DNA from 2 places in the Promicromonospora sukumoe genome. Region 1 is predicted to be linked to the other one. Evidence: predicted binding sites of a transcription regulator. Region 1 holds the regulator's gene; the other holds the start of a gene.
The links. Region 1 encodes LexA, which represses DNA repair genes until DNA is damaged. Its sites were predicted from a motif close to TCGAACANNTGTTCGA; they were not measured.
Positions count from the first base shown of each region.

Region 2: a site for LexA is predicted at 2,339-2,354, ahead of FHX71_RS15595 (HNH endonuclease signature motif containing protein). Genes of this name have one in related genera too.

Region 1 covers NZ_JACGWV010000001.1:978,922-993,820, reverse strand. The annotation lists gene FHX71_RS04425 (RHS repeat-associated core domain-containing protein) at 1-1,575, opposite strand, end outside; gene FHX71_RS04420 (Dyp-type peroxidase) at 1,657-2,619, opposite strand; gene FHX71_RS04415 (helix-turn-helix domain-containing protein) at 3,493-3,750, opposite strand; gene FHX71_RS04410 (DUF5302 domain-containing protein) at 3,941-4,294, opposite strand; gene nrdR (transcriptional regulator NrdR) at 4,354-4,836, opposite strand; gene FHX71_RS04400 (LysM peptidoglycan-binding domain-containing protein) at 4,977-5,588, opposite strand; gene lexA (transcriptional repressor LexA) at 5,781-6,596, shown strand; gene FHX71_RS04390 (L-lactate dehydrogenase) at 6,735-7,721, opposite strand; gene FHX71_RS04385 (ATP-dependent DNA helicase) at 7,880-9,985, opposite strand; gene FHX71_RS04380 (carbohydrate ABC transporter permease) at 10,131-11,036, opposite strand; gene FHX71_RS04375 (carbohydrate ABC transporter permease) at 11,038-12,006, opposite strand; gene FHX71_RS04370 (ABC transporter substrate-binding protein) at 12,014-13,387, opposite strand; gene FHX71_RS04365 (glycoside hydrolase family 13 protein) at 13,487-14,899, opposite strand, start outside.
Region 2 covers NZ_JACGWV010000001.1:3,507,372-3,522,270, reverse strand. The annotation lists gene FHX71_RS15600 (hypothetical protein) at 1-491, shown strand, start outside; gene FHX71_RS15595 (HNH endonuclease signature motif containing protein) at 611-2,065, opposite strand; gene FHX71_RS29330 (bifunctional 3'-5' exonuclease/DNA polymerase) at 2,466-4,580, shown strand; gene FHX71_RS15580 (aspartate aminotransferase family protein) at 4,669-5,976, opposite strand; gene FHX71_RS15575 (LysR substrate-binding domain-containing protein) at 6,059-6,964, shown strand; gene mtnN (5'-methylthioadenosine/S-adenosylhomocysteine nucleosidase) at 7,110-7,895, opposite strand; partial or broken gene FHX71_RS15565 (S-ribosylhomocysteine lyase) at 8,069-8,518, opposite strand; gene FHX71_RS15560 (Nif3-like dinuclear metal center hexameric protein) at 8,597-9,550, shown strand; gene FHX71_RS15555 (zinc ribbon domain-containing protein) at 9,744-10,499, shown strand; gene FHX71_RS15550 (histidine phosphatase family protein) at 10,496-11,218, shown strand; gene FHX71_RS15545 (MFS transporter) at 11,205-12,479, opposite strand; gene FHX71_RS15540 (YaaA family protein) at 12,685-13,527, opposite strand; gene FHX71_RS15535 (tautomerase family protein) at 13,589-13,972, shown strand; RNA gene rnpB (RNase P RNA component class A) at 14,040-14,439, shown strand; gene FHX71_RS15525 (cytochrome P450) at 14,757-14,899, opposite strand, start outside.

The sequences.
Region 1 (14,899 bases):
CACCTCCTGTCCCGCCCGCTGGACCACGAACGACGTCGGTCCGCCAGTGAGGCTGATAGGCCCGGCGGCCCGCCGCACTGACGCAGTGAGGTTCACCGAACCAGTCGTCGGGGTGTCCGGGCGTACCAGCACCGTGTACGTCCCGGATGAGGAGATCTCGCCCAGATTGATGGCGTCCGACGCGCCCGAGGCGAACTCGTCGGCAACGGACAGCCCGTCTTGGTCAAGCAGTTCCACCCACCGCCAGCCGAGCGTGGAGCTCGCCAGCGCCAGGGTCAGGTTCTGGCCGGCCTCCAGGTCCAGCTCGACTCGAGCGGTCTGCCCCGCCCGGTTGATGGCCAAGGACGTTGCCGCGCCACTCGTCGTGGCCGTGGCCTGCACGGGTTCCGAGACGGTGACTGTCACCTGCCCCGTAGAACCACTAGCCGGCGTGACCAGTAGGGCATATGTACGTCCAGGCACCATGCCCTTCGCCTGGACGCGCGTCTGCCCGCTGACCGTCTCGTCGGCGAGTACCTCGTTGTCGGGCGCGATGACGCGGTACCTCGTGCCGCCGGCAAACGTCGTCCCGGTCAGACCGATGTCGACCCGACGGCTTGCCGGTGCATCGAAGTGCACGAGCGCAACTCTTCCCGCCGCGGTGACCGGGATACTGACCGCGGTGCCACCGACGTCTGCTCGGCGCACGGACTCGACCGTTGCCGGGTCGACACCGGCCAGCGCTATCGCGAAGTCCTGTCCCCAGCTTGTCGCACCATGGGAAGTCCGGACCTCCAGCGGTCCAGTCCCGGCGCGTGAAGGCACAACGACCCGAAGTTCCGTCGGAGTAGCGGATGCGATCTCGGCGACCTGCCCGTTGAACGTGACGACGTTGGCCACCGGGTCCGGATCGAAGCCCGAACCTGCAAGGACTACCTCTGCTCCGGGTACGGCAGATGCTGGTGTGACCTGATCCAGTTCTACCGCGTCGGCCACGACCGCCAAGTCCGGGCCCTGCACGCTCTGGTTCCCGTCATCGACAGTCACCGGACCGTCAGATCCCGTGGCTGGCACCACAAACGACGCGGACGTCGGGGTGACATCCGAGACCTGAACGACATCATTGCCGACCGATATCTCGAGCGCGTCGGTGGGGAAGCCTGTCCCGAAGACGCGCACGGTCTGCCCAGGAGCGGCGCTCAACGGCACGAGCGAGACCACGGACAACTCGCTTGCTGACCGCCGGTCGACCTCAGTGATGTTGCCTGCGGCGTCGTAGGAATACTCGGCCACTTCTCCGGACTCGTCGGAGACCACCGCGGCCAGCCGTCCTGCCGCGTCGTACAGGTACTCGGCTGCTCCACCCGGGCCAGCCTGCAGCGACTGGACGTCAGCTTGGGTGCTCGATGCGCTGGCATCGATTTCAGGATCTGCGCCCTGGTGATCGGTGGCCCCGGTGTGAGCTGAGGCGTCACCGGCCGGTTCAGCGGTCGGTCGCGACCCTGCAGTCTCGACCGTGAGCGCGTCGGGCACACCGCTGAGCCCCATGACGACGGCGAGTGCTGAGGACAGGAAGATCCGGAACTGTGTACGCAACAGAACTCATCTCCGCTCGGGACGTCTCGACCGATACTTCGCTTGCGCGTTGCTCGACTCGCCGTTGCCGCCAACCTCGGATCAGCCAGATGAGAACAAGGCGTCCTCCCACGGCTGCTCTCCGACCCGGTCCGGCGGAACCAGGAAGTAGCCTCCGCCAGTCGCTAGTACGTACCGATCGAGCCGCGAGCCGGCCAATCGCTCCTGCGCCCGGCGAAAGCCCTCATCCAGGTCAGCTTGGAACGCCATGAAGAACAGCCCGGCCCCGCGTGAGGCGGCGTCGGTCGACCAGGTCCACGACCGGCGGAGCATCACCGGCGGGGCCGCGCCGTCGCGGGGGTTGAGCAGTCGGACGTGGGAGTCCAAAGGCGTGACTGCACCGTCGGGATCACCCGCAAAGTCCGGCTCATTTTTGGCCGAGGTTCCGTCGAGCCAGGTTCCGTCACGTCGCCGCCCGATGATCTGTTCCTGCAGTTCGATGCTCTCCGCGTCCCACAGAGGGTGAGAGACCTTCAGGACGCGTACTGCGAGGTAGGTACCACCGACGACCCACGCTGGCTCATCGGAGCCTGCCCCGACGAGAACCGTCTGATCGATGGCTTCCTCGGCCTCGGTAGACGGGTTCGCGAGGCCCTCCGTGAAGCCGAAGACGTTCTGGTTCAGAGCCCGACCATGCTCAGGTTGGTTGTCTTCCCGAGAAAGTACGGCCTGCCAGCTGACGTCGAATTCGTCGACGCCTCGAAGCACTGATGAGAGCGTCTCGGCCGCCCCGTCCGGACTGCGACCATCGACTTGAACGACGAGATCAGCATCGGTCCTGGCCGGGTCGAGGATGTCTCCGGCGAACGTCTCCATGGGCGCCAATCCCAGCGGCCGCCGGTCCACCAGGCCCAGCTTGTCGAACACGCCATAGCCCAGTCCGATGACCCCTGTGCGGGATGATCTGACGCGCTGCGCCAGCACAGCAGTAGCGCGACGAAGCGCAGCCCCTGATGCTCGGGCGGTCAACAGCGCGGTTTGCCCGTGCGGAGCGGGAAACGACATCGCGGGGTGAGAGACGCGCGATGTCGCCATAGGGTTCTGACAACCGCCCAGCAGCGCTCCGACGCTGAGCACGGCGGCAGCGGTCAAGACTGCGCGTCGATCGACGTCAGTTCCGCCCACGAAGGGGCACGAGACCATTCGGCCGTTCAACGCTGCCATCTCGCCCCCTGCCCCACACCCACCCCTACGGACAGTAGGACTTTTGCACCCATTTGGGGTACTGACAACGGTTTTGTACTGAGTTCACCCGCTACTTCACCCGGCGAGATGCCAGTGCATGCGGTGTGCATAGGAAAGGGCTGCTAGCGGTTCACGTGTCGCCGCATGATCCGCCGTCGCTCATGGGCGCCTCGCCGCTAGGGCACAAGCGGGCATCCAGTCGTGCCATCAGCAATCCAGGACTCCCTCCTCTGGTCCCCGACGCGGTAGGCATACTGCCGGTAGGGCTGGGCCGTCCGGGGGCGCGTAGCGAGCCATACGAAACAGCATTGGTAGAGGAGCTGCCAGTCAAAGAAGGCCATGACACGACCACCGAGACCGAGCACGAGGTGGGCCACCAGATCTCCTGTAGCCGCATGGGCGGACGTGGCCAGGTAGCCCGCACGCACTTCTCGGCGATCCATTGCATGCAGGCCAGGCCGACCATCGAATCGGGCTCGAGCTCGTCCGATCCGCGGGAGGCGTTGACCTTCGCTGTCGCCGCGTCCTGCGCGTGCAGCCGAGCACCGTCCTCCGACGTCGCGCTGGCCGTCGCCCACGCCCCGGAACCATCAAGCAAGCACACCCGTGTCCTTGCTCGCCAGGATTTCGGGCCTTTCTGGGTCACGAAGATCTTGCCGTGCTGACCGGGCTTGAGCTTGACCTTTCCCACGGTCACCACCCCGATCCGGTGGGCCGGCGCGTTGCCGGGGCACGGGACGCCACGTCGCGCTCGGCGTCAGCGGCGCAGGCCTCGAGCCACTCACGCACGTCCGCGTCGGCAAACAGCAGGTGGCGTCCGACCTTGTAGGCACGGGAACCGCGCCCGTGCTTGCGCCAGGTGTGCACGGGCGTGGTGCGAAACACGGTGCAGAGCTCGTCGAGCGTCCACATCGGCGTCCGGTCAAGCGGCTGGCCCTGCTTCGTTCCCATGCATGTCAGGTGGGGCAGTCCGGCCGACCACACCTTGTACTGGTGGTCACGATTGGGCAGCCATCGGCACCCCAATCGTGACAGGAATCGTGACACTCTCATCGCACCGGCTTCCTCTCGGTGCTGCGCAAGTACGACAAAGGCCGCTGACCTGGTCGTTCACCAGATCAGCGGCCTCCACCACCGAGGATCAGCCGGACTTGCGGCGGAACATCTTCTGCACGGGGCCGGTCGTCTCCGACCCGTGCACCGCGCCCGTGTTCACGTCGCCCGCGGCGGTACGCCCGCGCGCGGCGTTCTTGCGGTCCAGCGCTTCCTTGAACCGCGCCTTCGCGTCCGTGCTCGGCGCGGTCGCGGCCTTGGGCGCCTCAGCGTCCTGAGCCACTGCCTCCTCGGCATTGGGCTTCTCGTCCGTCACACCGATCACCTCCTCCTGTTTCGGGGGTCCCTCGATCGGGTCCGTCGTCGGCCCCAGCCTGCCCCACGGCACGCCGGGGTGCCAATCGCTTTTCGTCCCCACCAGCGGTTCGACGACGTCGACCACAGCACCTGCTGCCAAAGCCGGGCCGATCCTGGCAGCAACCGCTGTGATCAACACGTGGGCTAGGCCTGGGCCGCCGCGCGGTCCGCCTCACGTTCGGCGCGCTCGGCGCGGAGCGAGGTGATGGCGCTCTCGAAGTCCTCGAGCGAGTCGAAGGACTGGTAGACGCTGGCGAACCGCAGGTAGGCCACCTCGTCGAGCTCGCGCAGGGGGCCGAGGATCGCGAGGCCCACCTCGTAGGCGTCGATCTCGGCGCTGCCGTTGCTGCGCAGGGTCTCCTCGACGCGCTGCGCCAGGATCGCGAGGTCGTCGTCGCTGACCGGCCGGCCCTGGCAGGCCTTGCGCACGCCCGCGGCGACCTTGTCCCGGCTGAAGGGTTCGGTGGCGCCGGAGCGCTTGACCACGGAGAGGCTGGCGGTCTCGACGGTCGTGAACCGCCGGTTGCAGTTCGGGCACTGCCGCCTGCGCCGGATCGACAGGCCGTCGTCGGCGGTCCGCGAGTCCACCACGCGCGAGTCGGCGTGGCGACAGAACGGGCAGTGCATGCTCACTCCAGCGTGGTCGGCCACGGACCGGAGACATCCGGTCGCGCCCCGACCGTAAGCGGGCAAACCACCCCCATGCAACATCGCCGCAACATTTGACGGCGAATCGTGGCCTCTGGCCACTTTCGGGGTGCTTCCCGTCACTCCTTCGGGAGCAGGAGCAGCTCGCCGACACGCACCGTGGCCGACGACATCTCGTTCAGGTCCTGCAGCCGGGCGACGGCCTGCCGCACATCCTCGCCGGGTTCCGCGACCTCCTGGGCGAAGCCCCAGAGCGTCTCCCCCGGCTGCACCGCGTGCACGCGCACCTCGGTCGGCTCGCCCGGGGCGCTTGCGACGGCGGTCGCCCCCCACGTGACCATCGGCGCCACCAGGAGCATCGCCAGCAGGACGAGCACGGCCCGGCCGCGGCGCGTCAGCCGCAGGCCGGCCAGGCCGAGGCGGTCGGCGAGCGCGGACCGGTCGGTGGCGGGGTGATGAGCCTGCCGCGCGTACGCCTGGTGCGGTGCGTAGGACTCGCGGGGTGCATGCGACCGGTGGGGCGCGGAGCCCTGGCGGGGTGCGTGTGCCTGGCGGGGCTCTCCCGTCCGGCGCGGTCCGTGCGCCGGGGCGGCCGCGCGATGCTCGGCCGGTGCGAGCCTTCGGCCGGCCGGGTGCGCCGGGCTCGGCCGGTACGCCCGCACCGTGGCACTCGTTCCGGACACCTGCCCGTACGCCGGGGTGTACTGCCGCAGCGGGATCACGTCCCCCATGGCCCCTCCTCGAAAGACGATTCGAACTCTTGTCCGTTCATACACACGTTCGTCGAACGCTCGTACCATTGTGTAGCACGGGACACCGCCCGTGTCGAGACACGCTCGAACATTCGTTTGAGCCGAGCACATTTGTGATCTAGAGTGGGCAGCGCACAGGAGAACATTTGTCGGAACGGGAGGGGCACGGGCATGACGGGACGGGACGGGACCAGCGACACGAGAGCCGTCGACACGGCACTCTCGGGTGTCGCCACGTTGGACGCGCCGGGCGACGGGGCGGTCGCCGACGTCCACGCGATCTCGCCGGCAGACCGCCTCACCGAGCGGCAGCGCCTCGTGCTGGACACGATCCGGCAGTCGTTCGAGACGCGAGGCTACCCGCCGTCGATGCGTGAGATCGGCGAGGCCGTCGGGCTGGCCAGCCCGTCGAGCGTCAAGCACCAGCTCCAGATGCTGGAGAAGAAGGGCTTCCTGCGCCGCGACCCGAACCGGCCGCGCGCCATGGAGCTCGTCGAACCCCTGGCCGAGCAGGTCGAGAAGCCGACGCGCGGCGAGATCCACTGGCCGGAGCCGCGACGCAGCGGCCAGGTCCACTGGGGCGGTTCCGTGCCCGACGACGCGAGCACCCCGCCGCCGTCGTACGTGCCTCTGGTCGGCCGCATCGCGGCCGGTGGCCCGATCCTCGCCGAGCAGGTCGTCGAGGACGTCTTCCCGCTCCCCCGCCAGCTCGTCGGTGACGGTGAGCTGTTCCTGCTCAAGGTCGCGGGCGACTCGATGGTCGACGCCGCGATCTGCGACGGGGACTGGGTCGTGGTGCGCCGCCAGAACGTGGCCGAGCAGGGCGAGATCGTCGCCGCCATGATCGACGGCGAGGCCACGGTCAAGACCTTCAAGCAGACCGACGGGCACGTGCTGCTGCTGCCGCAGAACCCGGCCTACGAGCCCATCCCGGGTGACGAGGCGCAGATCCTGGGCCGCGTCGTCGCGGTGCTGCGGAGCCTCTGAGCACGAAGGTCTCGACAGGCTCGACCAGCGATTCGACAGGCTCGACCAGCGAAATGCTGGTCGAGCCTTTCGTTTGCCGGTCGAGCCTGGTCCCCCGCGGGTCGAGCCTGACCCCCCGCTGGTCGAGCTTGTCGAGACCTAGAACCCGAACCGCTTCTGTACCGCGCGCACGCTCTCCGCGGAGGCGCGCAGGCCGGCCAGCTCGTCGTCGGACATCGGCACCCGCACCGGGTCCGCGACCCCACGCCGGTCCACGAGGGACGGCACGGACAGGCACACGTCGCTGATGCCGTAGTAGTCGTCCAGCAGCGAGGACACCGGCATGATCCGGCGCTCGTCCTTCAGCACCGCCTCGATGATCCGCGTGGCGGCCAGGCCGACGGCGTAGTTGGTGGCGCCCTTGCCCGCGATGATCCGGTACGCCGAGTCGACCACCTCGTGGTGCACCTCGGCGCGGACCTCGGCGTCCAGGGGCGCCGCACCGCCCACCGGCACCCAGTCGAGCAGCGGCACGCCGCCGATCGAGGCCGAGCTCCACAGCGCGATCTCGGAGTCGCCGTGCTCCCCGGCGATGTAGGCGTGCACGTTCCCGACGGCGACGCCGCACCGCTCCGCGAGCACGACCCGCAGCCGGGACGAGTCGAGCACGGTGCCGCTGCCGAAGAGGCGCTCGCGCGGCAGGCCCGAGATCTTCAGGGCCGCGTAGGTCACCACGTCCACGGGGTTGGTGACCATCAGGTACGTCGCGTCAGGCGCGGCCTCGACCAGGCCCGGCAGGATGGTGCGCATCAGCCCGATCGTCGCCTCCGCCAGGTCGACGCGGCTCTGGCCCGGCTTCTGCTTGGCCCCGGCGGTCACGACCACGACGTCTGCCCCCTCGCACACCGCGGGGTCGTCCGAGCCGATGACGTGCGCCTGGGACGTGAACATCAGGCCGTGCTGCAGGTCGAGCACCTCGGCGTCGACCTTCTGCCGGTCGATGTCCAGCAGGGCGATGGTGCGCGCCGAGCCGCGGGTCAGCGCGGCGAAGGCGAGCGTCGAGCCCACGGCCCCGGCACCCACCACGGCGATCTTGGTGGTCCGGGAGCCGGCGGGCTGGGCGGGGACGTCCGGGATGACTGCCATGACCTCAGGCTAGGCGCCGAGGCCCCCGTCGCGTGGGCTGACGCTCCTCTCCTTTGAGACCTAAGTTTCTCCGCTTTGGGCCGCCCCAAAGCGGAGAAACTTAGGTCTCAAAGGAGAGGAGCGTCCGCGCGACGCCCGTGGGACCCGCGCAGCGACGGCTACGTGTCGAGCCGGGCGAGCGCCGCCCGGACCAGCTTGCCGTCGGTCGTGGGCCAGAACCCGGGCATCGACCGGGTCAGGAACGACGCGTACCGCGCCGTCGCGAGCCGCGGGTCGAGGACCGCCACGACGCCCCGGTCGTCCATGCTGCGCACCAGACGGCCGGCGCCCTGCGCGAGCAGCAGCGCCGCGTGCTGGGCCGAGACCGCCATGAACCCGTTGCCGCCCGCCTGCTCGATGGCCCGGGCGCGCGCCGCCTTGACCGGGTCGTCGGGCCGCGGGAACGGGATGCGGTCGATGAGCACGAGCTGGTTCGACGGCCCCGGCACGTCGACGCCCTGCCACAGGGACAGGGTGCCGAACAGGCAGGTCGCCGGGTCCTCGGCGAACTCCCGCACCAGCGTGGGGAGCTGGTCGTCGCCTTGCGCGAGGATCGGGAAGTCGAGCCGCTCCCGCATCGCCTCGGCGGCGGCGTTGGCCGCGCGCCGGGACGAGAACAGGCCGAGCGTGCGCCCGCCGGCCGCCGTGATCAGCTCGGCGATCTCGTCGAGCTGCGCCTCCGTGGTGGGCTCGCGGCCCGGGGCGGGCAGGTGCCGCGCGATGTAGAGGATGCCCTGCTTGGGGTAGTCGAACGGGCTGCCCGCGTCGAGACCGTGCCACGGCGGGGCGTCCTTGCCGTTCAGCCCGAGCGTGCCGGCGACGGCGTCGAACGTGCCGCCCAGCGCCAGCGTCGCCGAGGTGAACACGCCCGTCGACTCCCCCAGCAGGTGGGTACGGATCAGGCCGGCCACGTGCAGCGGCGCGGCGTGCAGGCGCGTCACGTTGTCGCCGAACCCGCCCCACCCGTTGTCCGGTCGCGAGCACCACAGCACGTCGGCGGTCGTGTCCTGCGCCGCCATCCGCTCGGCCGTCTCGAAGAGCTGGAGCACCGCGCCCTGCGCCATCTTCAGGCCCGGGTCGGGCTGGCCGCCGTCCTTGCCCTGGGGGCCCTTGCCGCCCTCGGGCTTGAGCGTGCTCAGCACCTCGCGGGCCGCGTCCCGCACCGCGCCGACCGCCAGGCGCAGCTCGTCCGGCAGGCCGCTCGGGAACCGCTCGGCCGGGGCGGTGACCAGCAGCGTGCCGAGGCTCTGCGCCGCGGCGTCGAGCGTGTCCGTGTTGGTCCCGGCGTGCCGGCGGGCCAGCCGCGCCGCGCTTTCCACGGACGCCATGGACAGGTCGACGGTGGCCGACGACGTCACGCGGTCGGTGAGCTCGTGCGCCTCGTCGACCACCACGACGTCGTGCTCCGGGAGCACACCCGGGCTGCCGGTCGCCGCGATGCCGAGCATCGCGTGGTTGGTCACGACGACGTCGGCCTCGCGCGAGGCCGCGCGCGCCTTGTCCGGGAAGCACTCGGAGAGCATGGGGCATTTGCCGCCCAGGCACTCCATGGCGGTGACGGACACCTGCCGCCAGGCCCGCTCGGGCACGCCGGGCACCAGGTCGTCCCGGTCGCCCGTCTCGGTCTCGCCCGCCCACTCGTGCAGGCGCCGGACGTGGTCGGCGAGCGAGGCGCCGTCGTCCCGCCGCCGGGAACGCGCGGCCCCGCCCGAGGCCTCCTCCGTCTTGGGGTGGTCCTCCCCGCCGGGCAGGTCGAAGAGCGTGGCCTCGTCCTCCGGATAGCCGCCGCCCACCTTGTGCACGCACAGGTAGTTGTGCCAGCCCTTGAGCAGCGCGATGCGGGGCTCGCGCGGCAGCCGCGGCGCCACGGCCTTGGCCACGAGCGGCAGGTCGCGGGTGATGACCTGGCGCTGCAGCGCGAGCGTCGCGGTCGAGATGATCACCTTGGACTGCGCGGCCACGGCGTGCCGGACCGCGGGCACCAGGTAGCCGAGCGACTTACCGGTACCGGTGCCGGCCTGCACCAGCAGGTGCTCACCCTTGTCGATCGCCTCGCCGACCGCGACGGCCATGCGGTGCTGGCCGTCTCTGCGCCCGCCACCGAGCTGTCCGACGGCGAGGTCGAGCAGCTCCTCCACCTCGGGGACCTCGTCGGAATCGGTGCTGGCGGGCGGTGCGTCGGGAAGGCTGGTCACACGTTCGATCCTAGGCCGGACCACCGACATCCACCCGCCCCGTCCACAGGTCCGGCGCGGGTCCCGGGCAGGCGCCGACGAGCGTCCGGAGACGGATCAGTCACGCATCGGCCCAGGTCAGGGGCACCCGGCGTCGGGCCAGGTCAGGGAGACCCGGCCCGACGCGCCGTCGGGCCTACCCCTTGACCGCCCCGCCCAGGCCCGCCCCACTGAGGAACAGGCGCTGGAACGCGAGGAACAGCGCGATGGGCAGCACCGTCGAGATCGCGAGCGCCGCGAGGAACACGTCGAGCTCCAGGTAGGGCGCGATGGCGGGCAGGCGGACGGACAGGGGCTGGTTGTCCGGGTCGGGCAGCACGAGCAGCGGCCAGAGGTAGTCCTTCCAGGCGGCGATCACGGCGAACACCGAGACGACGCCGAGGATGGGCTTGGACATGGGCAGCACGATGGACCACAGCAGCCGGAAGGGTCCGGCGCCGTCGACCCGCGCGGCCTCGAAGATCTCCCGCGGCAGGCCGTCGAAGAACCGTTTGACCAGCAGCACGTTGAACGCGCTGGCGCCCATGGGCAGCCAGACCGCCCAGAACGTGTTGAGCAGGCTGATGTGCAGGAGCGGGATGTCGAGGATCGTCAGGTACAGCGGGACGAGCAGGACGACCGCCGGCACGAAGAGCGTCGCGAGCACGAGGCCGAAGATCAGGTTCCCGTACCTCGGGCGCAGCACGGACAGCACGTAGCCGCCCGTGGTCGCGACGAGGAGCTGGAAGAACCAGGCGCCCACCGCGAGGATCAGCGTGTTGACGAAGTAGTGGTCGATCTCGGCCCGGCCCCAGGCGGTGCTGAGGTTGGCCCAGTCGATCCCGTTCGGGAACAGGCCGAGCGGCTGCCGCAGGGTGTCCTGCGTCGGGGTGACGGCGGCCTTGGCGAGCCACAGGATCGGCCCGAGCCCGGCGAGGACCAGGGTGAGCAGCAGCCCGCCCTGGAGCAGGCCGAGCGAGCCGCGCACGCTGGGGCGGCGCCGGTCGTGCGCGGAGACGATGCCGCGCTCGGCCACCGCGACGGCTGATTTCTTGGCTGCCATGTCAGCTGCTCCAGGGTCGGGTCACGCGGAAGTAGACCGCGGACAGGACGGCCAGGACGCCCGCGAGCATCAGGCTCAGGGCGGTCGCGGCCCCGTAGTTGCCGCCGAGGCTGCTGCCGAACGCGTAGTCGTAGATCAGCATCAGGACCGTGAGGGTCGCGTTGTTGGGCCCGCCGCCGGTGAACAGGAACGGCTCCAGGAACACCTGGGAGGTGCCGATGACCTGCAGGATCAGCGTGATGAACAGGACGCCGCGCAGCTGCGGCAGGGTCACGTGCCAGATCTTGCGCCACACGCCCGCGCCGTCCACCTCGGCCGCCTCGTAGAGCTCGGTGCGGACGCCGACGAGCGCGGCGAGGTAGATGATCACGGTCCCTCCGGCCGCGGCCCAGGTCGCCTCCAGGACCAGGGACGGCATGGCGCTGTCCGCGTTCTGCAGCCACGGGAAGGGCCCGAGGCCCACCCAGCCGGCGATGGTGTTGAACACGCCGGTGGGCGAGGCGTCGTAGAAGAACTTCCACAGCAGCACGGCCACGACAGGCGGCACGACGACGGGCAGGTACGCGAGCGCCGAGAACAGGCCGCGCATGCGCCGCACCTCGCTCATCAGCACGGCGGCGGCCAGCGGCAGCGGGTAGCCGAAGACCAGCGCGAGCAGCGCGAACCAGAGCGTGTTGGTCACGGCCTTGCCCAGGAGCGGGTCCTGGAGCACGAACACGAAGTTGTCGAGCCCCACGAACTCGGGGGTCGAGATGAGGTTCGTCTCCTGGACGCTCATGACGAGCGCCCGGCCGATCGGGAACCAGGAGAACACCCCGAAGACCAGGATCATCGGCAGGGCGATGATCAGGGTGCTGAGGCCGCCGTCGCGCAGCCAGTCCCGGGGCGTGCGGCGGGCACGCGGCCGGGGTCCGGACGACGACGGCCGCGGGGCCGTCGTCGTCCGGAGCGGGCTGGACAGTGTGGTCATCGCCAGGTCAGCTGCGGTCGAGCAGTCCCTGGACCTGGGTCTGGGCGTCGGCGAGGAGCGCGTCGATGTCCGCGTTCTCGTCGGTCAGCACAGCCTGGACCACCGGGTCGAGCGCCGCGTACACGTCCTGGGTGGCGACGGCGGGCTCGGGGATGACGGGCTGGTCGAACATCTGGTCCGTCATGGGCGCGAAGTTCTCCAGCGGGACGTTGACGAGGTCCTTGATCCAGCTCTGCTGCTGCTCGTAGGTCTCGCGGTCGAAGATCGGCAGGGCGGGGGCGCCGACCGGCTGGTCGGTCTCGGCGGCGACCTCGGCCTCGGCGACCGCCTGCTCCTCGACGGTCAGCTTGGAGATGTAGTAGAAGTCGATCCACTTCACGGCCGCGGCCTGCTCGGCGTCGGAGGCGGCGGAGCTCACCGCGGCGAGCGTGCCGCCGCCGAGGGTGCCGGCGTCGGCACCTTCCAGGGGCAGCACGGTGACGCCGTACTCGTCCGGGTTCATCTGGTTCTGCGTGAACAGGTTGGGGTAGTTGGCCCCGCCCGAGACGTACATGCCGATCTTGCCGGCGGCGAAGTCCTGGTTGATGGTGCCCCAGTCGTACAGGAAGCTGGAGCCCATGGAGTTGTCCTCCCAGCGCATCTCGCGCAGCATCTCCAGGGCCGCGACCGTGGCGTCGTTGTCGACGGTCGCGGTGATGTCGTCGCCCTCGCCCTCGACGACGCGGCCGCCCAGCGCGTAGGTCTCCGTGGTCAGGATCCAGCCGCCGGTGTTGCTCTGCGTCATGTGGGCGTAGCCGGCCTGGCCGGTCTTGTCCGCGATCGTCTTGGCGGCCTCGCGCACCTCGTCCCAGGTGGCCGGGGGGTTGTCCGGGTCGAGGCCGGCCTCCTCGAACAGCGCCCGGTTGTAGTGCAGGCCCTGGTTGTAGGCGGCGATCGGGACGGCCCACATGCCGCCCTCGGCGTCCTGGCCGGCGGCGGCGATCGTGGGGTTGAACTGGTCGGCGTACGGCAGCTCGGCGACCAGGTCGCTGACGTCGGCGATCTGCCCGCGCTCGATCAGCGCCCGGCCGTCCGTGAACGGGATCGGGAAGACGTCGGGCAGCGTGCCGCCCGCGAGCTCGGCGGCGAACGTGGTGCCGGACCAGGTGAACTCCTTGGTCTCCACCTGGATGTCCGGGTTGGCCTCCTCGAACTGCGCGATGCGCTCGTCGAACGCGTCGATCGCGGCCTGCTCCAGGCCGGCGTCGATGGAGACCTCGATCGTCACGGGGCCCTCGGGCTCGTCCGCGGCGTCCGAGGACGAGCCGCAGGCGGTGAGGGTCCCCGCGAGCGACAGGACGCCCACCAGGGCGAACGCCGCGCGCTTGTTTGCTGACTTCATTGTCACTCCTTGGTCGTGTGCCGCTGGGTCGGCACGTCTGGGGGAAAGGTCGTTCCCGGCCGGGTACCGGAGATCCGGGTGCCGACGATCAGGACGGGATCAGGACGGCAGGCCGAGCCAGACAGCGATGTCCGGTCCGACGGCGCCGTCGACGGGGCCGCTCGCCAGGAGCACCGTGGCCCCGGCGGGCAGGGGGACGGGGTTCGTCCCGAGGTTGACGACGCAGGCGAGGCCCGCGCCGCGAGCGAAGGCGAGGACGTCGTCCCCGCCGAGGTCGAGCCAGGTGAGGCCCTCGGTGTGCAGCGCCGGGAGCTCGCGCCGCAGGTGGAGCAGGCGCCGGTAGAGCGCCAGCATCGAGTCGGCGTCGCCGTCCTGGGCCTCGACGGAGCGGTCCGCCCAGCCGGCGGGCTGCGGCAGCCAGGGCGCGGCGCCGTCGTCGGGCCCGAAGCCCAGGCTGGTGCCGGTACGCGCCCACGGGAGGGGGACGCGGCAGCCGTCGCGGCCGGGGTCCACGCCCTCGGAGCGGAAGTGCATCGGGTCCTGGATCAGCTCGCGCGGCACGTCGGCCTCGGGCAGGCCGAGCTCGTCGCCCTGGTAGACGTACAGCGCGCCCGGCAGCGCGGCGGTCAGCAGGGCCGCGGCCCGCGCCCGGCGCGTGCCGAGGTCCAGGTCGGACGGCGTGCCGAAGCGCTTGGCGGCGAAGTCGAAGGACGAGTCCTCGCGGCCGTACCGGGTCACGGGCCGGGTGACGTCGTGGTTGGAGAGCACCCAGGTTGCCGGCGCCCCGACGGGGGCGTGCGCCTCCAGCGTGGTGCGGATCGACTCGCGCAGCTCCTTGGCGTCCCAGGGACGGGCCATGAAGTCGAAGTTGAACGCGGTGTGCATCTCGTCGGGGCGCAGGTACTGCGCGAACCGCTCCTGGTCCGCGAGCCACACCTCGCCCACCAGCACGCGAGGCTCCGCGTAGTCGTCGGCGACGCGGCGCCAGCCTCGGTAGACGTCGTGGATCTCGTCGCGGTCCAGGTGCGGGTGCTCCCCCGGGCCGGGCGTCGCGGGCACCTCGGGCAGCGCCGGGTCCTTGATGATGAGCGCCGCGGAGTCGATCCGGATGCCGGCCGCGCCGCGGTCGAACCAGAACCGCAGCACGTCCTCGTGCTCCTGGCGCACGTCGGGGTGGTTCCAGTTGACGTCCGGCTGCTCCGGCGTGAACAGGTGCAGGTACCACTGGCCGGGCGTGCCGTCCGGGTTCGTGGTCCGCGTCCACGTGTCGCCCTGGAAGCTGGAGACCCAGCCCGTGGGCATCTCGTCGCCGCCCGGGCCCTTGCCGTCGTCGAACCAGAAGCGCTCGCGCTCCGGCGAGCCCGGGCCCGCCGCGAGCGCCGCCTGGAACCACTCGTGCTCCGAGGAGATGTGGTTGGGCACGACGTCGACGATGGTGCGGATGCCCAGCTCGCGGGCCTCGGTGATCAGGGCCTCGGCGTCCGCCAGCGTGCCGAACGCCGGGTCGATCGT
Region 2 (14,899 bases), 2.5 Mb from region 1:
AGACGCTGCTGTCGGTGCGGTCCAAACTGGTGGCGGTGACGATCGAGCGGCGCGAGGACCGGGACGAGCCGGTCGGCCTGTTCGTCCGGGACAAGAGCGCGATCAGGCTGGTCAGCCCCACGATCACGCCCCCGTGGTCGCTCGAGACCACCTACTGGGACTTCTGGCGACGTCGGCTGAAGAAGCTGAAGGCGCAGGCGTCGTCGGCCAAGACCGTGCGGCCGCCCGCCGCCCCGCCGTCCCCGGTGCGTCGCGTCACGCTGCTGCTGGGCGACGTCCTGCTGGCCGCCGCGGCCACGGGCCGGCCGGCGCTGACCACCCGGCAGCGGTCCGACGTCGAGCAGGCGCGCGTCCTGGCCCGGGACCTCGGCCTGGCGACGCTGGAGCGCACGGCTCAAGAGTTGCTGGCCGGCGACCTGACCCCGCCCGCGGTACTGCACGCGGCCTTCGTCGTGGGCCGGGCCCGAGCCGTGGCGGACGTCGCGAGCTGACCGCGAGGGTGCCGCCCGGCGACCAACCACTCTGTAGACCTGCACGTTCGGTCGGCAGGGCGATTGGTCGCCGGTCGGCTGCCTCGTGGGTCGCTTGGCGGGTCGGTCGCACGCGCGGGTCATGTTCGCCGCCAGGTCGCACCGGGTGGGGTGCCCGCCGGAGCGAGCTCACGGCCGTGCCGGTCGACGAGGGTCCAGCCCGAGTGTCGGGCGCCGTCCGGGTTCCCGGTCCACCGCATGGTCATGCCGGTCCTGTCGACGAGGTCGTGATGGTGCCAGCACAGCAGTGCCGCGTTCCGCACGCTGGTGTCTCCGCCGTCGGCCCAGTGCCGTTCGGCGTGATGGACCTCGCAGCGTGCGGGCGGCTGGGTGCAGTCGACGTAGACGCAATGCTTGTCGCGGGCGATCACCGCCCGGCGCATCTGCCCGGTGACGGTGCGCTGCGCTCGTCCGACGTCGAGCACCTGGCCATCCGGGCCGAACACCACCCGGGTCACTGCGGAGTCGCAGAGCAGGCGCCGCAGGGTGGCGGTCGGTACCAGTGACGCGGAGATGCCGAATCTTGCGGGTGCCGCGGTGACGTCGGTCAGGCCTGGCGGCTCCTCCCCGGCGTGCCCGCGGCCGGTGCGCTTGTCCCTGTGGTGCTCGTGCCCCGTGTGCTCGTGCTCGGCCGGCTCTTGCCCGGTGTGCTCACCGGCCGGGTGGGACCGACCGGTCAGGCGTGCGAGCTCCGTCCACGACACGGTCACGGTGAGGTGCGGCCGGACGGCCGCGCCGGTTCCCGTGAGGCCGTTGTCGAGCGTCGTGCGGGCGAGGTCGGCAAGCGCCTGGGCACGACGCTGTCCGGGTGTGCGCTCGTCGCCCGGCGTGGGAGCTCCCATCACCGAGTCCATCGCGGTCTGCAGCGCCTCGCCGTGCTCGTCGGTCAGGAATCCGCTGACGTGGTAGCCCCCGAAGGTCTTGGCCACGTCGAGGTGCTCACGCTCGGAGGCCTGCTTGTACCCCCGCTCGTCGGACTCCGGGTCGGCGACGCGGGCGAACCGGTCCACGAACCGCCGGAACACGAGGGGGCCGTGCAGGTCGGCCAGGTCGAGAAGCACCTCCTCCCCGGTCGGGCCGTGAACCGCAGCGCCTGAAACGTCATCCGTACCGTCGCCCGCCAGGTCGCACGCCCGGTCTCCGGCCAGCCCTCCCGCAGGATCTCCTGCGGCGTCTCCGTCGTCGGACGCAGGGTCGTCGCCGCCGTCCACACCTGGCACGTCGAGACCTTCGGTCGACGCGACGCCGGGCAGTGCCGGCCCAGGCGGATCGACCGGGCTGACGAGTGCCCTGCGCCGGTCGTCCGACGTCGGGCCGACGTCGACCATGGCTCGCACCTGGTCCATCCCGAGCCGTCCGCTCAGGGCAGCCGCGAGCGTGGCCGGAAGGTGCTCCAGCAGCCGTTCACCGGTGAGCGTGTCCCGGCTCGCGGTGCGCATGGTCACCTTCTCCCGGCGGGCGAGCCACGTCCGGAACGTGCGCGAGCCGTCGAGAGCCCACATCCCGTCCGACTCGATGCGAGGAAGCCAGGTCATCCGGAGGATGTCCAGCTGCGAGCAGACGGCGCGCAGAAGCGGTGAGGCCGCCGTGAGGCGCACGCCTATCCCGGTACCGCCGCCCAAGGCCGCTTCGTCCAGAGCTGTCGGGCCTGCTGCACCGATCAGCTCCCTCGCCACGGTCTGGAGGTCCGTGAGGATCTCCTCGAGCGAGCGTGCGCCTTCGGTGGTCGCGGTCGGTTGTGCCAGCACCATCGGTCCACCCCCTCGATCCGTCGTTCCGGCCTGCTGCCGGCGACACGAACGACGGTATAGAACATTCGTGCGTGCTTCTAGGCGGATTTGAGATCTGTGGATAACTCATCGAGGAGCCGTGGGGAGCTCGGTAGGCGGTGGAGGTCGTCCGCCGAGTGTCAGTGGTGCACGGCAGACTGGACCCATGCACACGGTGGTCTCGCAGGACGGCTCCGGCATCGGCCTGCGGCCGGTGTCCGACACGGGCGTGCCCGAGGGCGCACCGCGGGTCGTCGAGGCGACCGCCCTCGCCCAGGAGGTGGTGGTCGACGAGGCAGCCCACGTCCGCTGGACCTGGGACGACACCAACAGCTGGTATCCCGGGCTGCTCGCCGAGGGCGTCCGGCTCGACCGCGCGCACGATCTCCGGCTCGCGCACGCAGTGCTGCGGGCCTCGGCCCTGTCGGCGCGCACGGCGCTCGCCGAGGCCGGGCCCACGGCCTGGGACCGGCTGCCCGCCGTCCCGCCCCCGGGCGGCCCGACGGCGGCCGCTCTGGTCCGGCCCGACCGGCACCCCGGTGCCGAGCCGCTCTTCGACCTCGGCGAGATGACAGCTCCTCCGGCTCGGCCGGAGGCTGGCCGACGCGGACACGCGGGTTCAGGCGCGGGAGGCACCCATGCGGCGGCCCGAGGCGGCGCGGCACGCGAGGCGCGGGGCGGATTCGGACAGGGCGACGACGGGCCCGGCCGGGACGGGTACGGCGTAGGCGGATTCGGCCGGGACGGACAGGGCAGAGACGGACAGAGCGGAGACGGACAGGGCAGAGACGGGCGAGGCGGAGACGGACAGGGCCCAGACGGACGGGGCCGAGACGGACGGGGCCGAGACGGACGGGGCCGAGACGGACGGGGCCAAGATCGACATGCCCCCGACACCGCATCAGCCGGCACCACCGCCGGACCCGCCGACCCGCTCGACCCCGTCGCGGAGCTGGCCGCCCAGCTCCGCGCGATCAAGGACAGCACCGACCCGGGCCGGCTCCGCCTCCTGCTCGCCGCCGAGTCCGCGGGCGCGCTGGCCGCCGCCGAGATGCACCACGCCGGGCTCCCGTGGCGCGGCGACATCCACGACGAGATCCTCACCGAGGCGCTCGGCCCGCGTCCGCGGCCGGGCGCACGTCCGGCGAAGCTCGAGGCCCTGGCCCAGCAGATCCGGACCGCGCTGGACGCCCCGCCCACGCTCAACCCCGACTCTCACCCCGATCTGCTGCGCGCCATGGAGTACGCCGGTGTCGGCGCGCGCAGCCTGCGCAAGTGGGAGCTGGAGAAGCTCGACCACCCCGTGATCGCGCCGCTCCTGGAGTACAAGAGCCTCTACCGCCTCTACACCGCCAACGGCTGGAACTGGCTCGACACCTGGGCTCCCGACGGCCGGTTCCGCATGGAGTACGTCGTGGGCGGCGTGGTCACCGGACGCTGGGCCAGCACGGGCGGCGGCGCCCTCCAGCTCCCGCACAACGTCCGGCGCGCGGTGGTCTCCGACCCCGGCTGGACCTTCGTCGTCGCCGACGCCGCCCAGCTCGAACCCCGCGTGCTCGCCGCACTGGCCCGGGACGAGCGCATGGCTGCCGCCGGACGCACCAAGGACGGCGCCAGCACCGACATGTACGCGGGCATCGTCGCGACCGGCGCCGTCGACTCTCGCGAGCACGCGAAGGTGGGCATGCTCGGCGCCATGTACGGCGGCACCACCGGCGTCAGCGCCCAGGTGCTGCCGCGGCTCGCGCGCGCGTTCCCGCAGGCCATCGAACTGGTCGAACGCGCGGCGCGGGCGGGGGAACGGGGCGAGGTAGTCACCACCCGACTCGGCCGCAGCTCGCCGCGGCCCGGGGACTCCTGGGCCGCCGTGCAAGGTTCCGCGTTCGACGAGGACGCCGGCGCCGACGCCCAGTCCCGCGCCCGCAGCCAGACCCGCTCCTGGGGGCGGTTCACCCGGAACTTCGTGGTCCAGGGCACCGCGGCGGAGTGGGCGCTGTGCTGGATCGCGTCCATCCGCCGTCGGCTCTGGGCACTGGGCCAGGTCACGGCCGACGACGCCGTGCCGGGCCTCGCCCCGGCGCCGTTCGACCGCCGGCCGCACCTGGTGTTCTTCCTGCACGACGAGATCGTGGTGCACGCCCCGGCGGCGCTCGCCGACGTCGTCGCGCAGGAGGTGCGGGCCGCCGCCGAAGAGGCCGGGCGGCTCCTGTTCGGCGACTTCCCGGTCGACTTCCCGCTCAGCGTCGCCGTGACCGAGAGCTACGCGGACGCGAAGGGCTGAGGCCGCGACAGCCTTGCCGGTCCAGCCCAGCCCGGTCCAGCCCAGCCCGGTCCAGCCCGGTCCAGCCCAGCCCGGTCCAGCCCAGCACCTACCGGTCCAGCACCTCCTTGAGCGACGCCTCCAGGATGTCCACGCCGCCGTGCAGGTCGTCCTCGCTGATCGTCAGCGGCGGCGCGATCCGGAAGATGCCGCCCATCCCCGGGAGCTGCACGATGTTCATGTGCAGGCCGCGGTCCAGGCAGGCCGCGGTGACGGCGTTGCCCAGCGCGTCGGCGGGGGCCTTGCTCACCTTGTCCTGCACGAGCTCCACGCCCTGCAGCAGGCCCCGCCCGCGCACGTCGCCCACGACGTCGTACGTGTCGCGCAGCGCGAGCAGCCGCCCGGTGAGCTGCTCGCCCAGCCGCGCGGCCCGCTCGACCAGGCCCTCGCGCTCGATGACGTCGAGGACCGTGAGCCCGACGGCGGCCGCCAGCGGGTCGGAGACGTGCGTCGTGTAGAAGAGGAAGCCGCGCTCGTGGCAGACCTGCTCGATCTCGGCGCTGGTGACGACGGCGGCCACGGGCAGCCCGGCGCCGAGCGTCTTGGAGAGGGTCAGGAGGTCCGGGGTAACGCCGTCGCGCTCGAACGCGTACATCGTGCCGGTGCGGCCCAGGCCGGTCTGCGCCTCGTCGAGGATGAGCAGCATCCCGCGCTCCTCGCACATCTCCTTGAGCCGGCGCAGGTACCCCGGCGGCAGGTCGATGATGCCGCCGGACGACAGGATCGGCTCGACGACGCATGCCGCGAGGCTGCCCGCGGACTGCTGGTCGACCAGCGCGAAGCCGTACGCGAGCTCGGCCTCCCAGTCGTAGGAGCCGTCGCCGTTCCGGAACGGTGAGCGGTAGGCGTTCGGCGTCGGCAGCGCGAGGTTGCCCGGCGTCGGCGGACCGTAGCCGCGGCGCCCCGCGGAGAAGGTCGCCGACGCCGCGCCCTGGGTCATGCCGTGCCACGAGCGGTCGAACGAGACGATCTCGTAGCGGCCCGTGAAGAGCTTGGCCAGCTTGATCGCCGCTTCGTTCGACTCCGCGCCCGTGCTGAGCAGCAGCGCCTTGTCCAGGCCGTCGGGCAGTGTCGCCGTCAGCCGGTCGGCCAGCCCCAGCACGGGGGCGCTGAGCATGCCGCTGAACAGGTGGTCGAGCGACGCGACCGCGGACGACACCGTCGCGACGATGTCCGGGTGCGCGTGCCCGAGGATCGAGCTCATCTGTCCCGACGTGAAGTCGAGGATCGGCGTGCCCTCGCTGTCGTAGACGTACGCCCCCTCCGCGCGCTCGATGAGCCGCGGGCTGAAGCTGGGTCCGTAGCGGATCAGAAGGCGGTCCGCCTCGTCCTGGAACGTCATGTCACGGAACGTCATGCCGCCATCCTCGGCCGCCCGCAAGGATCAGGACAAGCAAACAAAAACCCGCGACCGTTCGCGACGCCCGTACAGTCACGTCATGCTCAACCCCCGACGACTCGAGATCCTGCGGGCGGTCCTGGCGGCCGGCTCCATCAACCAGGCGGCGCGGAACCTCAGCTACTCGCCCGCGACGATCAGCCAGCACATGAGCGCCCTCGCACGCGAGACCGGCCTCGTCCTGTTCGAGAAGCAGGGGCGCGGCATCGTCGCCACCGACGACGCGCGGCACCTCGCCGACCAGGCGCAGGCGCTCCTGGCCGACTTCGGCCGCCTCGAACGCGTGGTCGCCGACCTGCGCGGCGGCCAGGGGCAGCACCTCGCCGTCGCCTGCTTCGCGTCGGCCGCCGAGCAGTGGATGCCCGCCGTCGTGCGGGCGGTGCGCGCGCTGCAGCCCAACCTCACCGTCGAGATCAGCCTGAACGAGCCGGTGGACGGGCGCGGACGACGCCTGCCGGACCTCGATGTCCGGACCGAGCCCGCCGGCGGCACCGAGGTGCACCTCGACGGGTACGCGCGGCACGAGCTGACCGTCGAGGGCTTCGTCGCCGTGCTCCCGGAGGCCCACCCGCTCGCCGCCGAGCCGGAGGTCAGCCTCGGGGACCTCGCCGGCGAGCCCTGGATCGACTACGACATCTACGACAGCCCGATCGGGCAGATCGTGCTGTCGGCGTGCAACGCCGCGGGGTTCATCCCGCGGTTCGCCGCCCGGCTGGACGACCACCGGGCGGCGCTCCGGCTGGTGGCGGCGGGCATCGGGGTGACGGTGCTCCCACGGCTGGCCGTCACCCGGCTGCCCGACGGCCTCGTCGCCCGGCCCGTGGTCCGGCCGGCCGTGGCGCGGCGCATCGTCGTGCACGCCCGCCGCGACCCCCGCCGGGCCGCGCTGCTCGGCCACGCCGTGGCGCGGCTCCGGGCGGGCGCGCGCGAGACCGACGCCGCGTAGGGCAGGGGCCCGACGACGCCCGGCCCGACGACGCGGCCCGACGACGCCCGGCCCGACGGCGCGGCCCGACGCCGCTCAGCGGCACAGTGCCCTGGCAGCTCGACGCCGCAGCTCGACGCCGTCGCGCCGCCCGCCGGAACCCGGATCAGCCGCCCAGCAGCCCGATCGCCGCGGTGACGACCAACGCCGAGCGGTGCGCGGCGTCGTCCACGTGGGTGCGGAACTCGGTGCCGTCGGGCGCGCACAGGTCGGACACGGCCCGCACGGAGACGAAGTCCACGCCGAAGTTGTGGCAGAGCTGGGCCAGCGCGGCGGACTCCATGTCGACGGCGAGCATGTCGGGGAAGTCGGAGCGGAGCTGGTGTGCCAGGTCGGTGGTCACGAACTTCTCGCCGGACCCGATGACGCCCTCGCGCAGCACCTGCTGCTCACCAGTGCCAGTGCCTGTCCCCGCCACCGTGCCTGCCCCGCCGCGGACGGCGTCGGCGAGCGCGGGGGCGGCGTCGTACGCCTCCGGCATGCCCGGCACCTGGCCGAGCACGTAGCCGAAGGCGCGCGCGTCGGCGTCCGCGTTGACGAGCCGGGTGCCGACCACGACGTCGCCCACGGCGACGTCCTTGCCGAGACCACCGGCGCTGCCCGCGCTGATCAGCGGCACGCCCGTGCCGTACCGGAGGATCGCGGCCGCGGCGGCGGACGTCGTGTTGACGAAGCCGATGCCGCTGCGCACCAGGAGGACGGTCCGGCCGCCCAGCGTGATCAGGCGCTGCTCGGCGAGGCCGACCCGCTCGGCCTCCCCGACGTCGGACGCGAGGGAGAGGAACGGCGCGGCCTCGTCGTCCATCGCGACCAGGACGACGGCGACGGGAGCAACATCAGCAGGACCATCAGCAGGACCGACGGCGGAAACACCAGTGTGCTCGGCGCTCACCGGTCCGCGCCGCCGGTCTGCTCCGGTGTCAGCGGCGAACCGTCGATCGGGGTGCCGGGCAGCGGCGCGCCAGGCCGGTTGATGCCGACGGCAGCGTCTCGGGCTGCGGCCTCACGGACGGCCGCGTCGCGGGCGGCGGCGTCCCGGGCCGAGGCGTCGCCCGGCGCCTCCGTGGCGTAGACCTCCGACCACACGCCGCGGGCCGACAGGAACGCGGAGGCCGCCTCCTGCGCGCCGATCAGCGTGTGGTTCGCGCCCCAGCCGCACTGCACCTCGTTCGCGGCGGGTACCTCGCTGGCCGCGACGATGTCGCGCAGGGTCGCGTCGATGAGGGCGAGCACGTCGTCGTAGGCGGGCTCGCCCTGCAGCATCAGGTAGAAGCCGGTCTGGCAGCCCATGGGGGAGAAGTCCAGGACGGCGTCGGAGTGGTTGCGCGAGTGCTCGGCGAACAGGTGCTCCAGGGAGTGCACCGTGGGCATCTCGAGGTGCGCGACGTTGGGCTGGGTGAACCGCACGTCGTACTTGACGATGACGTCGCCGTGCGGGAGCTCCTTGCGGTCCGCGAGGCGCACGTACGGCGCGGCCACGGCGCGGTGGTCCAGGTTGAAGGACTCGACGTTCATACGGGGCGCTGGGGAGGAAGCTGACTCGGTCACGGCAAGAGCCTATGCCGTTCCGGGCCGCGTACTACGCTGCTTCGCGTGAGCAGCAGCGACACCCCCGCGCCCGACGTCCCGGCCACGGCCGACCCAGGCCCAGCCGCCCCGTCCGACGAGCGGCCCACGCTGGCCCAGGTGGTCGGCGCCCTGGACGGCCTCTACCCGCCGTCGACGGCGGAGGGGTGGGACGCCGTCGGCCTCGTGGCCGGCGATCCGGCCGCCCCGGTGCGCAAGGTCCTCTTCGCGGTCGACCCGGTGTCCGCCGTCGTCGACCAGGCCCTGGACTGGGGCGCCGACCTGCTGGTCACCCACCACCCCCTGTTCCTGCGCGGCACCAGCTCCGTGGCCGCCACGACCTTCAAGGGTTCCGTGGTGCACCGGCTGCTCACGGGCGGCTGCGCCCTGCACGTCGCGCACACCAACGCCGACGCCGCCCCGCGCGGCGTCGCCGACGCCCTCGCGGACCTGGTCGGCATCACCGACCGGCACCCGCTCGAGGTGAGCGGCACGGCTTCGGACGACGACGCCGGGGCCCGCGGCATCGGCCGCGTCGGCCGGCTCGCCGAGCCCACCACCCTCGCCGCCTTCGCCCGCCGGGTCGCCGCCGCGCTGCCCGCCACCGCCCAGGGCATCCGCTTCTCCGGCGACCCGGACGCCACGGTGACCACGGCCGCCGTCCTCGGCGGGTCCGGCGACGGCTACTTCGACGCCGTCCGCGCCGCCGCCGCCGACGTCTACGTCACCTCCGACCTGCGCCACCACCCCGCCTCCGAGCTGCGCGAACGCGCCGAGTTCGAGTCCCGCGCGGCCGGCGCCCCCGGGCCGGCGGGCACCCCGTTCCTCGTGGACACCGCCCACTACGCCAGCGAGTGGCCGTGGCTGCGCTATGCCGTCGAGGACCTCGCCGCGGCGCTCGCGGCCGACGGCCTCGCGGTCGAGGCCCGCGTCAGCGAGCTCGTCACCGACCCCTGGACGGGCCAGGTCCCGTCCCGCTGACCCTCCCCAGCCCCGCGAAGCCTCCCCACCCCCGCACGTGTCAGACGCTCAGGTCCCCCGGGTGACCTGAGCGTCTGACACGTCGCTCGGGCCTGGCGCGGTCCCGGCGCGAGCCCCGCCCGCGTGCGCCCGCGCCGTCGGTCGCGGGGTAGCGTTGGACCACCCCCAGATCACGACCGAGAGGACGCCTCCCGTGGCTACTGCACCACCCGAAGACCAGCGCAGGCTGCTGGAGGTCCAGGCGCTCGACACCCGCGCTCAGCAGCTCGCCCACCAGCGCAAGAGCCTGCCCGCGCTCACGCAGCTGACCGAGCTCGACGGCCGGATCGCCGACCTGCGCGCCTCGCTCGTCGAGTCGCGGACCCGGGTGGCCGACCTCAAGCGCGAGCTCACCAAGGCGGAGGGCGACGTCGAGCAGGTCCGCAACCGCGCCGCACGCGACCAGCAGCGCCTGGACACGGGCAGCGTCACCGCCAAGGACGCCGTCGCGCTCACCGACGAGCTCCGCTCCCTCGCCGCGCGCCAGTCGGCGCTCGAAGAGGTCGAGCTGGACGTCATGGAGCGTCTCGAGGCCCACGAGGACGCCCTGGCCAAGGTCGAGTCCGCGAACGACGAGCTCGTCGCCGAGAAGACCAAGGTCGAGGGCGAGCGCGACGCCGGCTGGGCCGACCTCGACGCGCAGGTCGCGGCGCTCGCGGCCAGCCGGGTGACGACGATCGACGGGCTCGACGCCGGTCTGGTCAGCCTGTACGAGAAGATCCGCACGCAGCTCGGCGGCACGGGCGCGGCGGTGCTGAACGGCAACCGCTGCGACGGCTGCCGCATGGACCTGCCGCCGGTCGACCTGGACAAGATCCGCAGCGCGGCGCCCGACGCCGTCGTGCGCTGCGAGGAGTGCGGCCGCATCCTGGTGCGCGTCGCGTCGCCGACGGGCGCTGCCGCCGGATGAGTTCCGCGGGAGCAACCCCGCGCCTGGACGCCGCCCTTCCGCTCACCGTGGTCCTCGTGCGGCACGGCGTGACCCCGCTGACGGAGGCCGGCGTCGGCTCCGGGTCGGACGTCCCGGGCCCCGCGCTGAGTCCTCACGGCAGGATTCAGGCCGCCCAGGCCGCGGACGCCGTGTTCCGCATCGGCCGCGCGCCCCGGGCCGGGGCGCGCTCGTCGGGCGGCATGCGCGGCGGCGGCCTCTGGCCGGACCTGCCTCGTCCGACGGCGCTCGTCGCGTCCCCGGCGGTGCGCGCCCAGGAGACGGCGGCCGCCGTCGGACGCCGCCTCGGGCTGCACGTCACCACCGACGACCGGTTCGCCGAGTTCCGGTTCGGGAAGTGGCAGGGGCGTACCGCGCAGGAGGTCGAGCAGGACTGGCCGGGGGACCTGGAGCGGTGGCGCTCGACCGGCACCTTCGCGCCGCCCGACGGCGAGTCGTACGCGCAGCTCGGCGCCCGCGTGTGGGACGGCCTGACCGACCTGCTGGCCGGGGGCGTGGACCGCACGGTCGTGGTGGTGGGGCACGCCGGGCAGATCCGGACCGCCGTCGGGCAGGCTCTCGGGGCACCCGCCTCCCACTGGTCGCGGCTGCGCATCCCGCCCGCGTCGCTGTCGGTGCTGCGCCTCTGGGCGGACGGCACCACCGAGGTGACCGCCGTCGGCGTGCCTACCGACGGCTGAGCGCGCCCCGGGCAAAGGCCGGCGCGAGCGGCACCAGGGCGAGTACGAGGACGGCGGGCAGGGCGAACCCGAGCCGCAGGTTGTCGGCGCCGACGAAGCCGGTGAGCACCGCGCCGAGCAGCGCGCCCACGTAGTTGAACTGGTTGAAGCGCGCGATGACGGCGTCGGTCCGGGCGCGGTCGGGCTCGGCCGACGTCGTCCCGTCCGCCGGGGTGCCGTCCGTCGTGGCGTCGCCGGCAGCCGGGCCGTCCGCCGTCGGCCCCGCCGCGATGCGGCCCGCCGCCGAGAAGCTGAGCGGGGCCACCAACGCGACCGCCGCGCCGAGAACCGTGAAGCCGGCGACCGCGACCTGCCAGGTCGGCGCCAGGGCCACCAGCGCCAGGGCCCCGCTGGCGACGACCGCGCCGATCCGGAGCAGCGGCGTCACCCCGAACCGGGTCACGAGCGCTCCGCCGGCCAGCCGCACCACGATCGACGTCACGAGGTAGGGGAAGGTCGCGAGGGCCACGAGGTTGCCGGGCGCGTCGAACGACCGCGCCAGGTAGACGGGTCCCCAGGTCGAGGCCGTGGTGTCGACCATGTAGAACACGACCAGCCCGGCGCCCACGAGCCAGATCGGCTTCCACGGGACCGGCGCGGGGACGGGTGCGGCGTCCGACGGCGCGGCCTGATGAGGGGGAGCGACGCCCACCCCCGGCCCGACGTCGGCCCCGGGCGCGACCCGCGGGACGAAGCGCGCGAACGCGATCGCCAGCGGCACGACCGCGACGAACGCGCCCACCTCGGGGGAGAGGCGCCCCGTGGCGAGGGCGATGGCGGCGGCGATGATGCCGCCGGTTGTCCAGTACCCGTGCGACGACGGCAGGATGGGGCGGCCGTACCGGTGCTCCAGGTCGACGGCCTGCATGTTGGAGGTCGCGTCGACCAGACCGAGCGCGATCCCGTAGAGCGCCACCCCGCCGACGAAGAAGCCGACCGCGGGGGCCAGCGTGATCGCCGGGACGGCGACGACCATCAGCGCGAGCCCGAGCCGGAGCATCGGCGCGCTGCCGACGCGGTGCGCGGCGCGCTCGGCGACCAGCGATCCGACACCGGCGAGCAGCACCATCATGAGCAGCAGCAGGGAGAGCGCCACCTCGTCGAGCCCCCACTGCTCCAGGAACCGCGGCAGCCGGGTGGTGAGGCTGATGAAGACGAAGCCCTGCGCGAAGAACGCCGCGGCGACTGCGATCCTGGCGCCCGTCAGGCTGCTGATCCTCATGACCGCACATCCAACCGGTCGGTAGGCATCAGCGCCAGGGTTGCGGCCCACCTGGCCCCGGACATCACCTTCGAGACCTAGGTTTCTTCGCTTTCGGCGGCCCCAAAGCGAAGAAACCTAGGTCTCGAAGGGAAGGTGCCATCAGCGGGGAGGGTGCCAGCGGGGAGACGGCCAGCCGGAACCAGCAGGGACGACGCCGGGGCCCTCAGGCCAGGACCAGCTCCAGCGTTCGCGGGCCGCGGGGCTTGCCGTCCAGCAGGTTCGCCTCGATCAGCGTCTGGTCCTTGCCCGAGCCGATCTCCGTGAGCACCACCGACCCGACCAGCTCCTGGGCGGCCTTGAGCACGTCCTCGCTGGTCCGGGCCTCGTGCTCGCGGCGCAGCAGGTGCCCGGCCAGCACCCCGCGGGTGTGCTTGGCGTTGTGCGACACGACGGTCCGCTTCCCGTCGGTCTCGCGCAGCACACGCACCTCGACCCACTCGGCGGGCGGCGTCCCGTCGGCGCCCACCCCGACAGTCCGCGGCTTCCACGCCGCGACATAGGTCGCCGACCGGCAGTCGACGACGACGTCGCCCGCGGCCCGCGCGTCGAGCACCTCCGCGAGGGCGGGCTTCCAGAACGTGGCGAGCCGGCCGGCGTCGGGCAGGCCGACGCCCATGCCGAGCCGGTAGGCGGGGATGCGGTCGCCGGGCGCGACCACGCCCCACAGCCCCGAGAAGGTGAGGACGCTGGCCTGGGCGCGCCGCGCGGCGGCGTCGGGCAGGGTGGCCAGGCCGGCCGCCGTGTACAGGACGCCCGTGTAGACCTCGGCCGCGGGGGCCGCCGGCGCCTCGTGGAGCGTGGTGTTGCGCGCCACCTCGTCGGCGAGCCCGTCGCTGACGCCGAGTGCCGCCGTCGCCCCGGGCCGCGCGCTGACCTGGGCCAGCTCCGCCAGCACCTGCCGACGTCGGGCGGTGAGCTCCGGGTGGGCCAGGGCGGTCAGGTCGAGGGGCGCGGCGCCGTCGGGCGCGGGCGTCTTGCCCTCGGAGGGCGGCAGGAGCAGGAGCACCCGCCTAGCCTAAGTCGCCGTCCGGGTAGGTCGCCCGGGCCGGCCCACTAGGTTGGCGGGCATGGCGCAGGTCAAGGTGTACGGGAACCGGTCGGTCTGGGGCGAGCGGCGCGCGGAGGTCTCCGACGCGCTGCACGAGGCGCTCGTGCGCACCTGGCAGCTCCCCGCGGAGAAGCGGTTCCACCGCTTCCTCCTGCTGGACGACGGCGACCTGGTCGCCCCGCGCTCGGACGCCTACCTGGTCGTCGAGATCGTCTGCTTCACCGGCCGCAGCCGCGAGGCCAAGCGCGCGCTGATCGCCACCCTGTACGACGACGTCGCGCCGCGCCTCGGGCTGTCCGCGGACGACCTGGAGATCGTGATCCTGGAGAGCCCGCGCGAGAACTGGGGCATTCGCGGGGTGTCGGGCGACGAGCTCGCGCTGAGCTATCGCGTGGACGTGTGACGGCGTTGTCTAACCGGCTGCCGTGGCGAGCGGGATGGAGGGTTGACGGTACTCTTTCTCCTGCGGACGAGTCGGTCGGGCGGTCGCGTCGGGCACCCTCGGGTGCCCGCCGAGGAACGTCCGGGCTCCACAGGGCAAGGTGGTGGTTAACAGCCACCCGGGGTGACCCGCGGGACAGTGCCACAGAAAACAGACCGCCCTCGGTCTCCGGACCGGGGGTAAGGGTGAAACGGTGGTGTAAGAGACCACCAGCGCCGCCGGTGACGGCGGCGGCTAGGTAAACCCCACCTGGAGCAAGGTCAGACAGGCTGTGTTCGAGGGCTGCTCGCCCGATTCTCCTCGCGAGAAGCACAGCCGGGTAGACCGCTCGAGCCCTGCGGCAACGCAGGGCCTAGATGGATGACCGTCGCCCGCGCGGGGGCAACCGCGCGCGGGAACAGAACCCGGCGTACAGACCGGCTCGTCCGCTTTTAAGGCCCTGACCTGCATCGGAGCATCAGTCGGAGGCTTCCAGGGGCGAGATCACGTTCGCAGTTGCGCCATGGTCGCCTGGCCTGAAGGCCGTGGTGATACCAGTAGGTGTCCAGGGTCTCACTCGCGTCCTTGTGGCCAGTCGTGCCTGAACCGCCTTGACGGGACGCGCCGACCGCCATGGCGACGGGTGCCGCGAGTTCCGGTCCGGCACCTCGCTCGGGCCGACCGGAATGCTGACGATCGTCTCGGGCGCGCTTCCCGGGGCCAGCATTGTCGCTGGCCCCGCCGGCCTTTCGTCGACGAGGAGCCGCTACCTCGCGTCGGCAAGGGTGATCCGGCGCCGCAGGGCCTGGGCTAGTGGTGCTTCCCACACGTCGGTGCCCTCCGTCGGATCGGGACCGTCGTGCGGAAGCCGGGCCATCGTCTGCTTGGTGACGCGGATAGCCTCCCGGT